Regions from separate parts of the Clostridium sp. AF32-12BH genome, predicted to be linked through region 1. Evidence: riboswitches for the same ligand, from Rfam matches in the RefSeq annotation. Region 1 holds a riboswitch; the other holds the start of a gene.

Region 1 (8,210 bases):
TTTGAAAGCCGACAGGAACAAGGAGAATATGATATCAAATAGATGAAAATAAAAGTACATTGTATACATACAAACTGTACGAAAAAAAAGACAGGAAGAAAAATAAAAATATATTGACAATTATTTAACGAGTGGTATAATACTAACAGAATTGATCGTTAAAAAAATATCGGAAAAGATCAAGAAACCCCACTCACACAAATCGTTGGAGGATAAGAATATGGCAAAGAAAGAGATGACAGCAGTTCCGGAAATCATCGACAATGTAGAAGCACTGGAAAAGAAAATGGCTGCTATGCGTGAAGCACAGAAGGTATTTGCAACTTATACGCAGGATCAGGTTGACAAAATTTTCCATGCAGCAGCAATCGCGGCAAATCAGATGCGAATTCCGTTAGCCAAGATGGCTGTGGAAGAGACCGGAATGGGCGTTGTAGAGGATAAAGTAATTAAGAACAACTATGCTGCAGAGCATATTCACAATGCTTACAAGAATATGAAAACCTGCGGTGTGATCGAAGAAGATAAGGCATATGGTATCAAGAAAATTGCAGAGCCGATCGGTCTGGTTGCAGCAGTAATCCCAACTACCAACCCAACCTCTACCGCAATCTTCAAGACGCTGATCTGCTTGAAGACCAGAAATGCCATTATCATTTCCCCGCATCCGCGTGCAAAGGCCTGCACCATTGCAGCCGCTAAGGTGGTTCTGGATGCAGCAGTAAAGGCTGGTGCTCCGGAGGGCATCATCGGCTGGATCGATGTTCCGTCTCTGGAACTTACCAATACCGTTATGAAGGATGCAGACATCATTCTGGCAACCGGTGGTCCTGGCATGGTAAAGGCAGCATATTCTTCCGGCAAACCGGCTCTTGGTGTAGGTGCTGGTAATACTCCGGCTATCATCGACGAGACTGCAGACATTAAACTGGCTGTTAACTCCATTATCCATTCCAAGACCTTTGATAATGGTATGATCTGCGCATCTGAGCAGTCTGTAACGGTACTTGCTCCGGTTTATGAAGCAGTAAAGAAAGAGTTCGCATACCGCGGCTGTTATTTCTTAAAGCCGGATGAGATTGAGAAAGTAAGAAAGACCATCCTGATCAATGGTTCCCTGAATGCAAAGATCGTTGGTCAGAGTGCATTTAAGATTGCGCAGATGGCAGGTGTTGAGGTCCCGGAGGATACCAAGATCCTGATCGGTGAGGTGGAGTCCGTGGACATCAGCGAGGAGTTCGCGCATGAGAAGCTGTCTCCGGTTCTTGCCATGTATAAGGCACAGACCTTCGATGAGGCAATCGCCAAAGCAGAGCGTCTGGTTGCAGATGGTGGTTACGGTCATACCTCTTCTCTTTACATCAATGTAAACGAGAAAGAGAAAATGGCAAAACATGCAGCTGCCATGAAGACTTGCCGTATCCTGATCAATACGCCGTCTTCTCACGGTGGTATCGGTGATCTGTATAACTTTAAGCTGCTTCCGTCTCTGACACTGGGCTGCGGCTCCTGGGGCGGCAACTCTGTATCTGAAAACGTAGGTGTCAAGCATCTGCTGAACATTAAGACGGTTGCTGAGAGGAGAGAGAACATGCTGTGGTTCCGTACACCGGAGAAGGTATATTTCAAGAAAGGCTGCATGCCGGTTGCTTTAAGTGAGCTGAAGGATGTCATGGGCAAGAAGAGAGCTTTCATCGTAACCGACTCCTTCCTGTATATGAACGGTTATACCAAACCGATTACCGATAAACTGGATGAGATGGGCATTGTTTACCAGTGCTTCTCCAACGTACAGCCGGATCCGACCCTGGCAAATGCAATCGAGGGCGCAAAGGCCATGACCGCATTCCAGCCGGATGTCATCATCGCACTGGGCGGTGGTTCTGCAATGGATGCCGGTAAGATCATGTGGGTAATGTACGAGCATCCGGAAGTAGATTTCCAGGGCATGGCAATGCGTTTCATCGATATCCGGAAACGTGTTTACACCTTCCCGAAGATGGGTGAGAAGGCTTACTTCGTAGCGATCCCGACTTCTTCCGGTACCGGTTCCGAGGTAACTCCGTTCGCGGTTATTACCGATCAGGAGACCGGCGTGAAGTATCCGTTAGCAGATTACCAGCTGCTGCCGAATATGGCGATCGTAGATACCGATAACATGATGAGCCAGCCGAAGGGCTTAACCAGTGCATCTGGTGTGGATGTTCTGACCCATGCACTGGAGGCATATGCTTCTGTTATGGCAACCGACTATACGGATGGTCTGGCCTTGAAGGCTATGAAGAATGTCTTTGAGTACCTGCCGACTGCATACAATGATGGCAGCAATGTAGAGGCAAGAAGCAAGATGGCGGACGCTTCCTGCATGGCTGGTATGGCATTTGCAAACGCATTCTTAGGTGTCTGCCACTCCATGGCACATAAGCTTGGCGCATTCCATCACCTGCCGCACGGCATTGCAAACGCACTGTTAATTTCCCTGGTTGTAGAGTTCAACTCTGCTGAGTGCCCGAGAAAGATGGGAACCTTCTCCCAGTACCAGTATCCGCACACCATGGCCCGCTACGCAGAGTGCGCACGCTTCGTAGGCATTCAGGCGAAGACCGACGAAGAAGCTGTGAAGAAACTCATCGAGAAGATTGAAGAGCTGAAGGCAGCTGTTGGTGTGAAGAAAACCATTGCAGAGTATGGTGTGGATGAGAAGTACTTCTTAGATACCCTGGATGCTATGGTTGAGCAGGCATTCGATGATCAGTGCACCGGTGCGAACCCGAGATACCCGCTGATGAGCGAGATCAAGGAGATGTACTTAAGAGCTTACTACGGAAAGTAAGATATAGAACAAAAAAATGTCCCGGAATGGAATCCCGGGGCATTTTTTGTTCTCCAAATAGAGGATGAAGTGGATTATGATATTTGATTGCTGTTGACAAAACGAATGGCATTCGCTTACAATAAAACTAATACCATTAGTTTTATTGAGCAGGAGCCAGTTCCTGGATATATGTGAAACAGAAAGGTGGATCTGAGTGGCACAAAAAGGATTGAATTCAGAAATCGTGATAAAAGCAGCAGCAGAGTTGATTGAGAAGGAGGGAAGGGAAACGTTTTCCATGCGATTGCTGGCTGATTTTTTGGGGATAAAAACAGCATCTCTTTATAATCATGTGGAAAGTATGGATGGACTGATTGCGGAGATATGTCGTTATGCGTTGCGTCTTCAAAAAGAAACGGAGATGCAGACAATAGAAGGGAAACATGGTGAAGATGCGGTACGGCTTTTGGCAGATGCGTATCGCAGCTTTGCTAAGAAGCATCGGGAACTGTACTGGCTGATCATGAATACAGCAGCAAGAGATAATCGGGTATTGGATGATGCAGCGACACTTTTTACGGATCCGCTGAAGAAAATGCTAGAAGATTTTCATTTAAGCGAAGAAAAAAGCATCCATTACCGAAGGCTATTTCGGGCAATCGTACATGGATTTGTTTCGCAGGAGGATACAGGTTTCTTTTCTCATTATCCGATGGATGTGGATAAGAGTTTTCATTTTGCTGTTCAGTGTTACATTAACAGCCTGAGACAGGAAGAAAAGAGGGAGTTTGAGCATGACAAAAACAAAAAAGGATGAGGAATTATTTGCGCGTATGCCGGTGACGCAGGCGATTCTGAGCCTGGCAGTGCCGACGGTAGTCAGTCAGATCATAACGATCATTTACAACATGGCAGATACATTTTTTATCGGGCAGCTTGGAGATCCAAAACAGGTAGCTGCTGCAACTCTTGCCATGCCGCTTTTTATGTTTATGACGGCACTTTCCAATCTGTTTGGAGTCGGTGGTTCCAGTCTGATCTCGCGATTTTTAGGCGCAGATGAACGGGAAAAAGCATCGCGCTGCAGTGCTTTTTGCATCTGGACAGCAGCGATCAGTGCGGGTCTTTATGGTATTCTGATCCTTTTCTCACGGCCGGTACTGATGCCAATTCTTGGCGCAAATGAAGAGACGTTTGACATGGCATCATCGTATCTGCTCTGGACCATTGGACTTGGTGCGATTCCAACCGTTATGAATCCGGCACTGGCCCATCTGATCCGTGCCGAAGGTTATTCCAGACAGGCAAGTTTTGGCGTAGCTTTTGGTGGTATTTTAAACATGGTCCTGGATCCGTTATTTATTTATGGGCTTCATCTTCAGATTAAAGGAGCTGCAATTGCAACCCTGCTTTCCAATAGCATGGCTCTGCTTTATTTTCTGCGGTTTATCTGGAAAATCCGTTCGACGAGTACCTTGACGTTTTCACCAGCTAAGTATACACTGGGGGAACATATTCCGGCTGAGGTCCTGAGTGTTGGTTTGCCAAGCTTTCTGATTTCCATGATGGGAACCGTTTCCAATACCGTTTTAAATCATATCATTGCCGGATATTCGAATGTGGCAGTAGCGGGAATGGGCATTGCGAAGAAAGTGAATATGCTGGCATTTGCCGTGGCGCAGGGAATTACGCAGGGAACCTTGCCGTTAATTGGATATAATTTTACTTCCGGGAACCGGAAACGGATGCTTCAGGCAATTCAGAGATTATTTGTTTTAAGCCTGGGCGTGTCACTGGTGATTGCGGCAGGACTTTATACCAATGCAGCTTTAGTGACCCGGATGTTTATCAATGACCGGGAAACGGTAGAGTATGGTTGTAATTTTCTGCATATCATCTGCTCTGCCTGTTCCATGACGACAATGACATTTTTTGTCTTGACTGTTTTTCAGGCAACTGGTAAGAAAAAACAGCCGATTATCCTTTCCATGCTGAGAAAAGGAACGGCAGACGTACCGTTTATGATCTTATTCAATGCTTTATTTGGCATTCAGGGTGTGGCATGGGCTACTCCGGTCGCAGAGACAATATCGTTGGTGACTGCGGCGCTTATGGTGATCCCGTATCTGAAAAAACTGGCAAATGACATGTAAAAAAGGTGGTGTGGGTTGCTTTTTCCGGTTGGGAATGCTACTATGGATACATATCGAAATTAGGACAATCGGTGCCGGAGTCTGCATGTACAGACAATGGGTAAAAGGGAAGCAGGTGGAAGACCTGCGCGATCTCGTCACTGTAAGTAGGGAGCACTGGATGACAAGGATACCAAATGGTATGCTGCCCACTGGTTTTTGGAGACTGGGAAGGGATTTTTCAGTGCGTGGATGGACAAGCCAGGAAACCTGCCGGTTGTTGGTACAGGAGAATTCCAGATCACGAGGACTTGGTCGTACCGTTATTCTGCAGATCCTTATTCCGGATCACAAAAAGCAGAGTTTTTTGTTACTATTCGCAGGCAGGGACGGTTCTGCCATGAATGCGTGAGACTTCTCCAGGTATTCCAAAATCGATAGTGTCAGCAATGGTGGTTTATGATACCACGTTATTTCAGAGAAGGAGAAGAACATGAAAAAAAGAACACTGACAGCATTATTTGCAGTCACTGCGCTTTCTGCTGCGATGATGGCAGGCTGTGCAGGAAAGGCAGAGAAAACCGAGGCAACCACAGCAGCAGAAACTTCCAGCGAGGCAGCAACCGAGGCTGAGACCACAGCGGAAGAAACCACTGCAGAGGCTGAGGCAGAAGACGAAGAAAATTACGACACCGGAGATGCATCTATGGATAACACAAGAAATCAGGACGAAATCGGCGAGAAGGAGTTAATGGTTGTCAGCTTTGGAACCAGTTTTAACGACAGCCGCCGTCTGACCATTGGCGCAATTGAGAACGCAATGGAAGAAGCATTCCCGGATTATTCCGTAAGAAGAGGCTTTACCAGCCAGATCATCATTGACCATGTAAAGTCCAGAGATAACGTAGCAATCGATAATGTAGGCGAAGCACTGAAGCGTGCCATTGACAATAACGTAAAGACCCTGGTTGTCCAGCCGACCCATCTGATGAATGGTCTGGAGTACCATGATCTGGTCGATGAGATCGCACAGAATTCTGATGCATTTGAGCAGGTAGCAGTGGGCGAGCCGCTTCTGACCAGCGACGATGATTTTAAGGCAGTCATCAAGGCAATCACAGACGCAACCGCAGAGTACGATGACGGCGAGACCGCAATCTGCTTTATGGGTCACGGCACTGAGGCTGACTCCAATGCGGTTTACGCAAAGATGCAGCAGATGCTGGCAGATGAAGGCTTTGAGCACTACTATGTAGGTACCGTTGAGGCTGAGCCGAGTCTGGAGGATGTGATTGCAAAGGTAAAAGAGGGCGAGTACAAGAAGGTTGTTCTTGAGCCGCTTATGATTGTAGCCGGTGACCATGCAAACAACGATATGGCAGGCGACGAGGATGGTTCCTGGAAGACGGAGTTTGAGAAAGAGGGTTATGAGGTAACCTGTATTCTGCGTGGCTTAGGTGAGTTAGAGCCGATCCAGAAGCTGTTTACCGAGCATGCTCAGGCTGCAATCGATACCTTAAAATAAAATTGTGTTGCAGCAGCATTTGGAAATCGCCAAAATGTTGCTGGTAAGAGGCATTGGATGTAAAATTCGAGCAGAAGATAGAGAAAACGGGTGGCAGGATGGAGTTCCAGCCGCCCGTTTTTATTAGACTACATAGCGAGAAGGCGCCAGCGGTGCCTCCACTAATTGGTTTATAGAGAATAAGGAGCATTGTTATGAAGAAGAAAATCTATGGCGTTATGGCGGTCGTTTGCCTGAGTGGTATGCTGGCAGCAGGCTGCGGCGGAAAAAATCAGGCAGAGACTTTGCCTGCACAGGGCGGCGCGCCGGTTGTCACAGGAGAAACAGCGGATGGTGCACAGGAGAAAACGGTAGATCAGAACGAAAATCAGAGCGAAGGTCAGAACGAATCCTCCGCGGACAGCGCAGTCGCAGCAGCGGATGAGACGGTCGCGGAGAAACAGGTAGGGACAGAGGGCATGGTCCCGGTTCCGGCTTCGGAATTAAAGGATGGCGTGTATCCGGTAGACGTGGATTCCAGTTCTTCCATGTTTCAGATCGAGGAATGTGAGCTTACCGTAAAGGATGGCGCGATGACAGCGGATATGAAGATGGGCGGTACCGGCTACTTAAAGCTTTATATGGGAACCGGCGCTGAGGCAGTCAATGTCTCTGAGGAGGACATGATCCCGTATGAAGAGGCGTCGGATGGAAGCCATCATTTTACGGTGCCGGTAGAGGCGCTTGACAAAGAAATTGACTGCAGTGCATTCAGCAAGAAAAAAGAAAAGTGGTATGACCGGGTACTGGTATTTCGTGCAGATTCCCTTCCAGACGATGCCTATCTGGAAAGTAAGCAGGTGACTGCAGAGAGTCTGGGACTTGCAGACGGCAGTTACACCGTGAAGGTGTCCATGGAGGGCGGTTCCGGAAAGGTAACGGTGGAGTCTCCGGCAAAGCTAGAAATTAAGGATGGAGAGGCAGTTGCAACGGTACGTTGGAGCAGTCCGAACTATGATTACATGAAGATTGGGGAAGAAAAATTCCTGCCGGTAAACCAGGGCGGAAATTCTGCATTTGAGATTCCGGTTGCCGTGTTTGACCGGAAGATTTCCGTGGCAGCAGATACCACGGCGATGAGCACGCCGCATGAGATTGACTATACTCTGCTGTTTGATTCTGCTTCCATTGCTGAGGTGAAATAAAGGGATGGTCGTAAGGCGTATGATGAAAAACAGGAAAGCATTAAAACGGATGCGGAAGCTTCTGGCGGTTGGAGTGCTGATTGCTTGTCTGGCAGGAATGCCGGGATGCGCCGGAACACCGGCAACGGGTTCATCATCAGGCGCTGATTCTGTGCCAGCTGGATCATCGGGCACAGGTGCAGCAGTTTCTGGTGGGACGAACACGGACACAGAAGTTTCCGGTGCAACATCAGATACAAACGCAGCTTTGACAGCACCGGTCTGGAGTGAAATGCAGCCGGAAAGCAGCATGGAGCTTTTGTATGCCACGCAGTTTAGCGTGGATTCTTACGAGGGCGGTTATGAGTTGATTCAGATTCAGGATGACGGGAAGTATCTGGTCGTACCGGAAACCATGCCGGTGCCGGAAGGCGTCCCGGATTCCATTACTGTTTTGCAGAAACCGTTAGACCATGTGTATCTGGCGGCAACCTCCGCGATGGATCTGATCGCGGCGATCGGACGCACGGACCGGATCACGTTGTCCGGCACCAAAGAATCCGGGTGGTATGTGG
Region 2 (8,210 bases), on a different contig from region 1:
GCCGAGACGGACCACATCGGCGTTATCCGAAAACAGATGGACTGCCGAGCCACCCAGAAACTGCATGAGTACGGAGATCACAATCCCGTAGAAAACGGTAATACTCATGGCGCAAAGCAGCGTCTGGCTTGCCCGCTCGTGCTTTCCGGCACCGATATTCTGGGCAGAGAGTGCGGAGACAGTGGAGAGCATGGAGGACGGGACCAGGAAAAACAGGCTGATCATTTTTTCCACGATACCGACTGCCGCTGCATCGTTTAAGCCACGGCGGTTGGCAATGATGGTGATCACGATGAATGCGATCTGAATGAATCCGTCCTGCATGGCGATCGGAAAGCCAATCTTTAAAAGATTTCCCATAACCGCTCTGACCGGTTTTAAATCAGCTGCATGAAAGCCCGGAATCATTTTTTTACGGAATACCATGGTCAGGGAGACCAGCACGCTGATCGTCTGGGACAGGGTAGTGCCAAGTGCTGCACCGGCAGGCCCCATATGCAGTGCTCCAATGAACAGGTAGTCGAGGGCAATGTTAAACGCACAGGCAATGGCGATGAAATACATCGGACTTTTCGAGTCTCCCATCCCGCGGAAGATGGAGCTGATGATGTTGTAAGCCGTGATAAATGGAATGCCGATAAAGCAGATCGTTAAGTAGATGATGGTGTCCTTCACGGCCTCCTGCGGAGTGGACATGATTGCTGCGATCGGCTTTACAAAGTACAGCAAAACTACGGTAAGGCAAATGGAAAGCAGCATGAACAGCGTTACGGTATTGCCGATGGACCGGTTGACCTGTTTGCGGTCACTGGCTCCGACGGCACGTCCGATCATGACGGTTGTTCCCATGGCCAGTCCGACGATCATGACAGTAAGCATGTGCATGACCTGGCTTCCGATGGAAACGGCCGTGGTAGCACTGACCCCGTTAAACTGACCGATGATGAACAGGTCGGCAGTTCCGTAAAGCGTCTGCAAAAAATAGGAAAGAAAGTACGGAAGCGAGAACAGCAGGATGGTTTTCGGCACGCTTCCAGTTGTTAAATTGTGTTCCATGAATATGTCTCCTTTGATTGAAAATAGGTTTTACAGGCTGATAGCTTTTTAATCTGTGAATAGTTAAGCTCCATGCGTTCGTGAACAGTCATTACGCATTGCACTGTATTGGAATGCAGATTTCGGTTACAAATTTGTCCGTGTCGTTTGTGACACCGTAGTCGATCAGCGTGATTTCGCGGGAAAAGCCGGTAATCTGCATTTTGTGCATGGAAATATAGTCCAGCAGCTTCCGGTACTCTTGCGGTGCTTCGGTATGCTGCCCGTGAAAGCGGATCCGCACAGCCAGCGTTTCCGGCAGTGTGAGTGTGCTGCCGCGATAGAGATCCTCCTGCTCCAGCATGAGGAAGATTCCATCGTACGAAGTAATCTGATGACTCAATAGATGTTCGCAGGAAATGCCGACTCCGACTTTGCCAAGGAAGATCAGTGCTTCGGACTGGGATTCGTCGAGCTTCTTCAAATTGGTTTCCATATCGAGCGGTTCGCCGGTTTTTAGGGAATCATCGATCCATACGATCCGGCTTGCTGGCAGCTGAATCAGGGAGATGGTATCAAGTGGGACACTTTGTGCGTCTAAAAGCCAGTTCAGGCGATGCTCGATTTTTCGTTCGATGCGTTTTAACGCTTCCTGTTTTTCAAGAACGATCTGCCTTTGATGAAGCAGTTTCTCTTCGATGGAAGAAATATCCCGGTTCTGCAAAAAATCAATGATCTCAGCCAGCGACATATCCAGGGCTCTCAGATAGCGTATGGTATTGAGAATTTCAAACTGTTCGGTACCGTAATAGCGGTAGCCGGAATCTGGGGAAATGTATTCCGGTGTGAGCAGACCGATCGTTTCATAATGTCTCAGGCTGCTGACACTGAGATGAAACAATTTCGACACTTCTCCGATTGAAAACAAATTTTTTTTATCCATAGGCAGGACCTTTCTGTACTGCAAAGTTTTTTTGATGAGTTTTATATGCTGCTGCATTTTGTATTGCACGTTTTTTATTATAAACACTACAATGATTATAGAGTCAAGAGAAAAAGTAATAAAACAAAATTTTTCAATACGGAATAAAAATAAAGAGAACTAATTGACAATAATTGGGAATATTTATATAGAAGAAACAGGAATGGAAAGACCGGTGAAACTTGGAAAAAAGCCAGTTTCACCGGTCTTTTTGGACGGAATTTTATGGATAGTTATGCTCAAAATCGACAAGTTTCGCCATAAATCTGCCAAGCATATCGCGTAGGATGTTGAGGCTGTGTTATAATACTATTATATTGCGCCTAAATATAGAAAGTGTATCAGAACATGGAAACAAAAGAGAAACATATGGACTTAAATAACCGTTTTTTGGAAGAAGCTGTTTTTGCGATTGCAGATGGTTACTGCAGCATCAACCTCACGAAGAACCTGATCCCAGGTGTCATGCATCAGGTCGTGGACGGGGTAAATTATGACTTAAATAAACAGCTTGGAATGCCGGAAAATTCCAGCTTTACAGAGATCGTGGCGCAGTGGGCCCTGACGATCCCGGAAGAAGGACGAAAGGATTTTCTGGATGTTCTGGACCGGGAAAGTCTTTTGGCGCGTTACCGAAAGGGGGAACGCCATATTTCCTTCACGTATTGGACGAGGACGGCGACCTACGAGCCGATGCTGGCAGAGGATCATCTGGCGATGTTTGAAGATGAGAAAACGGGCGATATCCTGGGGGTAAATTATGTGCTGGACCGCACGGAGCAGCACCGCTTAAAACAATATAAAGCACAGCTGGAGCAGAAAACGCAGAAGCTGGAAGCTTTGCTGGAGGTGGAAAAGGTATACAATACCAAGCTGTACCTCGATGCGCTGACCGGTGCTTATAACCGCCGTTATTATGAAGAAGTTGTGCATGATTTTACCGGTCCTTCCGGTGTGGCATTGATGGATCTGGATGATTTTAAGATCTATAATGATACCTATGGTCACCAGGCGGGAGACCGTGCCCTGGAAACTGCGGCGAAAGCGGTCCGCGCCTGCATCCGCACGGGAGATATGTTTATCCGCTATGGCGGTGATGAATTTTTGCTGGTTTTAGTCGGGATTCCGTCTCATTTCTTCCAGGCAAAGCTGGATCAGGTACGCGAAAAGGTATACCATGCCAGTGTTCCAGGGTATGCGCATATTCAGCTTTCCATGAGTATCGGAGGTGCCATGCAGACGCTTGCAGAGCCGATGGAAGCAGTTGTCTGCCGGGCAGACCGCCTGATGTACCAGGCAAAGCGTCATAAAAACAAGGTGATCGTGGAGGGCAGCGAAGAGGAACAGAGTCTGGCACATGGCGCTGCCTCCAGCCGGGAACACCAGAAGATCCTGATCGTGGATGATTCCCAGTTAAACCGGGAGCTGCTTGCTGCAATCTTAAGTGACGATTACCAGATCATGGAGGCAGAAGACGGTCAGGAAGGATTGAAAATCTTATATGAGAATCAAAAACAGATCGCGCTGATACTTTTGGATATCAATATGCCGAAACTGGATGGGTTTGGGGTATTGAAAGCCATGAATGCAAACCATATCATCGAAGATATTCCGGTCATCATGATCTCCAGCGATGACTCGGAGGTGGTGATCCGTGAATCTTATGAGCTTGGAGCTTCTGATTATGTGAACCGCCCGTTCGATGCGCGGATCGTGTACCGCCGTGTGGCAAATACCATCAAGCTCTATGAAAAGCAGCGGCGTCTGGTGCAGCTGGTGTCCAGGCAGATCCGTAAGCAGGAGCACAATACGTCCATGCTGGTTGGGGTGTTGAGCCAGATCGTGGAATTTCGAAATGGGGAAAGCGGCTCTCATGTGCGTAACATCCGCAGAATCACAGAGCTTCTGTTAAATTGTCTGACTGCGATCACGGATCAATACAAGCTCACGTCGCAAGAAAAGGAAAATATTCCACTGGCTTCTGCCCTGCACGATATCGGCAAGATCGCAGTGGATGAGAAAATCTTGAATAAGCAGGGAAGACTGACAAAGGAAGAGTTTGAGATCATGAAAACGCACAGCATGATGGGAGCCGAGATGCTCCAGAAGCTGGAGAACTTTGAGAAAGAACCGCTGCTGCAGACAGCCTATGAAATTGCCCGTTGGCACCATGAACGATGGGATGGAAGCGGATACCCGGATGGACTGAAAGAAGATAAGATCCCGATCAGTGCACAGCTGGTATCCATGGCTGACGTTTACGATGCACTCACCAGTGAACGGTGCTACAAGCAGGCGTTTTCCCATGAGACTGCGATTGCAATGATCAAAAATGGGGAGTGCGGGGCATTCAATCCATTGCTGATCCAGTGCCTGACCCAGGTGGAAGAAGAACTGAAAGGGAAAAGTAGAAAATAACAGGTTTTGTATTGACAGTTTCAGCCTGTATGTCGTAAACTATGCTGCGGAATCAGTGTCGGTCGTTTGGGACCGGTGAAAAGGGAAACGGGTGGAAGTCCCGTGCGGTGCCGCCGCTGTAAGCGCATAAAAGGCAGTCTGCATTTCACTGTATCATTATGGGAAGAAATCGGACAACATTGCCGCGCAAGCCAGAAGACCTGCTTTTTCCACTTTTGCTGTCACGGTCCATGACATGGCAAGGGAAACAAGGGGAAAGTCTGCTGTTTGACACGCATGTGTGAACAGGAATAAACGTGTCCCCTGGATGCAAAATACGGTGCATCATTCGGTTTATCGTTGGATAGGCTGAATGGTGCTTTTTCTTTTTTATATGACATTGCGATAGGGCAAGTTATGTTTTTGCATCACATTCCTGCATGGGTGTACAGAAAATTAATTTTTACTCATTTTCAACATCAGGAGGAAAACAATTATGAGAAACAAGAAACTGGTAACATTCACGATGGCTGCCTGCATGATGACAGGCCTGGTAGCTGGCTGCGGCGCAAAAAATGCAGATACTGCTTCCAAGGCAGAGACTGCTGCTGAGAGCAGTACTGAAGAATCGAAACAGGCAGAAACCGAAGAATCCAAAGCTGATGAGGCAAAGACAGATGGTGCAGAGGAAGCTTACGAGCCGGTTACCATTACCTTAAACCTGCAGCGTTCTGGTCTGGGTGAAAATGTAGAATATACCTTTACCAAAAAGCTATCTGCTGTTGTGGCATCCGGTGATCAGATGGCAGATTTCTTCTTTGATCTGGGACTGGAAGACCAGATGGTTGGTTACACGAAGGGAAGCTGCTGGAGTACGGTTTCCCAGTATCCGGCAAGAGACAAGGTGCCGCAGCTTCTGGAGGCAGGAAAGGGCATTTCCAATCTGTCCAAAGAGGAGCTTGCAGCTACCGGCTGTGATTTCCTGATGGGCTGGGACTCTGTATTTTCTGATAAAAACTTCGGAAAAGAGTTCTGTGATGCAAACGGAATTGCCATGTATTTCCCATACGTATGCTCCGATCAGGCAACCTTTGAGGATCTTTACAAGGACTATGAGACCTTAGGAAAAATCTTCCAGGTAGAGGATGTTGCTTCTGAGAAGATCCAGGCAATGAAGGACACCCTTCAGGAAGTAAAAGATACTCTCGGTGAGGATGTTTACCAGAATCCGGTTACCGTATTTGCTTATGATTCCGGTGAGGATGCACCGTTTACCGCATGTCAGGGTATGCCGGGCGACATCATCAAACTGGCTGGCGGAATCTCCATTTTTGATGACATTGAGGCTGGCTGGGCAACTCCTTCCTGGGAAGAAGTTGTAGAGCGCGACCCGGATGTGATCCTGATCCTGGACTACACCGGAGACATTTCTGAGAAGAAAAATTTCCTGGAGACCAACGAGTTCACCAAGGATTTAAGAGCTGTCAAAGAGGGCAAGATCTACTCTGCATGCTGCAGTGATATGCAGGGTTCTGCAGGTTCTGCAGAGGCTGTCAAAGAGATCGCAAAGCAGCTGTATCCGGACAAATTCTAATTGGCCCCGTTTTAGGAGAAAAAAACAGAAAATGAAATCAGAAATCAGTAAAAACAATGGACGGAAAACGGGCCGTTTTGCCGTAACACTCCTGATTGTCCTGCTTCTGATCGCGTTCGTCACAACCATTTCCGTGACACTTGGAGCCATCCATGTGTCGCCGGATGAAATCTTAAAGATCATCGTAAATAAGGCATCGGGAAGTGATCTGTTTCCGGTTACCTGGGAGCAGAAAACGGAAAATATCATCTGGAATATCCGCTTTCCGCGCGTGATCATGGCCTTTATCGTGGGAGCCGGATTATCGCTTTGCGGTGTGCTGATGCAGGCGCTGACGAAGAACCCGTTGGCAGATCCGTATGTGCTGGGCATTTCCTCCGGTGCTTCTGCCGGTGCGGTCAGTGTGATCATTTTGGGGTGGTTCAGCTTTCTGGGCGGCTATGCGGTAATCTTTGGCGCAACGCTGGGAGCGGCAGCGGCCATATGCCTTTCCTTGAGCATCGCCTCCCTGAAGGGCAGGATTACCTCCACGCAGCTGGTTTTAGCCGGAATTGCCACTTCTGCGTTGTTTTCCGCGACCACAAACCTGATCGTGTACGGATTCAACAACGGTTCGGACAAGACAAAAATGGCGCTGTACTGGATGGTGGGTTCCTTAAGCGGTGCTACCTGGAGCCGGGTAAAATACGTCTTTATCGTGGCGGCTGTGACCATGATCCTTATCATTTTAGTTTCCAGGGAGTTGGATGTGCTGCTGCTTGGTGATGATGTGGCAGAGACATTGGGAGCTGACACCAGACGCATCAAACTGCTGATCATTCTGGCTTCCACGGTGCTCACCGGCGTGGTCGTTTCGGTCAGCGGCGTGATCGGATTTGTAGGCTTGGTCGTGCCGCATATCATGCGCGGATTTGTAGGTTCCGTGCATAAGCGGCTGATCCCGGTATCGATCCTGGGAGGCGGACTGTTCGCCATGATCGCGGACCTGATCTCCCGCGTCATCATTGCGCCGGAAGAACTGCCGATCGGTGTGATCGCGGCATTTTTCGGTGCGCCGTTCTTCCTCTATCTGATCCGGAAAGGAAGTGTGGGCCGATGAGTTTATATGTAAAAAATCTGGATTACCAGATTGGAAATGACCAGATCCTAAAGCAGATTTCCCTGGAAATCCGGGATGGAGAGTTTGTGGGACTTGTGGGACCGAACGGCTGCGGAAAGTCCACGCTGTTAAAGCATATTTACCGTACGTATAAGCCAAAAGGCGGCACGATCTTTTTAGACGGCAAAGATATTACAGAGTTTTCTGCGAAGAAAATGGCGGGAGAACTGGCTGTCATGGCACAGGAAAACCAGCTGGAATTTGACTTTACCGTGCGGGATATGGTCATGTTTGGCCGCTACGCACACAAGAAATTTTTGGAAGGTGACACCGCAAAAGACCGGGAATTGTGCGAACAATGCCTGCGGGAAGTCGGCCTGACTGGCTATGAAAACCGCTCATATTTAAGCCTTTCCGGTGGGGAAAAACAGCGTGTTCTGCTGGCCCGTGTACTGATGCAAGAAAGCCGCTATATCGTGCTGGATGAGCCGACCAACCACCTCGATGTCAGCTACCAGTACCAGATCATGGATATTCTGCGCGGGCAGAATGTCACCGTCTTTTCCTCGATTCATGACTTAAATCTGGCAGCACTTTACTGTGACCGGATCCTGTTTTTGTATCAGGGAAAGATCGTGGACAGTGGGACACCGGAAGCGGTGCTGACGCAGGAAAACATCCGGAAGTATTTTGGAATCGAAGCGCAGATTACGAAAAATGATGTGACCGGGAAGATTCAGATTTATTATCTGCCGGGATGGGTGAGGAAAAAAGCTTGTAAGTAACAGCAGAAATTTTACAAAATAGGAATGATTTAGGAGAATTTACTATGTTGCAGCGAATGGTATTATCGCAATTTCCAGAAATTTACCGTATTATGGAAGCCAGCTTCCCTGATGATGAGTACCGTCCATATGAAGAACAGCTTGCTCTATTCGAAGAGCCGGAGTATGGCATTTATTATATGTCAATTTCATCGGAAAGCTTGGAATCACAAGTTTCTGATAGTGTTTTGAAAGACAAGCCTGCCGGCTTTCTTGCAGTGTGGGAATTCGTTGAGTTTATCTTTGTGGAACATTTTGCAGTAGATCCGAAGCTTCGTA

The links. A riboswitch is a leader RNA that binds a small molecule or an ion and turns the genes downstream of it on or off. The one in region 1 is predicted to bind cobalamin.
Region 2: linked by a shared signal. The riboswitch ahead of DWZ40_RS12255 (ABC transporter substrate-binding protein) and the one ahead of DWZ40_RS16810 (sirohydrochlorin cobaltochelatase) in region 1 are both predicted to bind cobalamin.

Annotation. Positions count from the first base shown of each region.
Region 1 is NZ_QUEH01000020.1:24,481-32,690, forward strand. It holds gene adhE (bifunctional acetaldehyde-CoA/alcohol dehydrogenase) at 221-2,833, shown strand; gene DWZ40_RS16800 (TetR/AcrR family transcriptional regulator) at 3,030-3,632, shown strand; gene DWZ40_RS16805 (MATE family efflux transporter) at 3,610-4,968, shown strand; cobalamin riboswitch at 5,021-5,240, shown strand; gene DWZ40_RS16810 (sirohydrochlorin cobaltochelatase) at 5,441-6,472, shown strand; gene DWZ40_RS16815 (hypothetical protein) at 6,667-7,656, shown strand; gene DWZ40_RS16820 (ABC transporter substrate-binding protein) at 7,676-8,210, shown strand, end outside.
Region 2 is NZ_QUEH01000011.1:102,551-110,760, reverse strand. It holds gene DWZ40_RS12270 (MATE family efflux transporter) at 1-1,056, opposite strand, end outside; gene DWZ40_RS12265 (MerR family transcriptional regulator) at 1,148-1,978, opposite strand; gene DWZ40_RS12260 (diguanylate cyclase) at 2,366-4,435, shown strand; cobalamin riboswitch at 4,472-4,658, shown strand; gene DWZ40_RS12255 (ABC transporter substrate-binding protein) at 4,911-6,008, shown strand; gene DWZ40_RS12250 (iron ABC transporter permease) at 6,040-7,107, shown strand; gene DWZ40_RS12245 (ABC transporter ATP-binding protein) at 7,104-7,892, shown strand; gene DWZ40_RS12240 (GNAT family N-acetyltransferase) at 7,937-8,210, shown strand, end outside.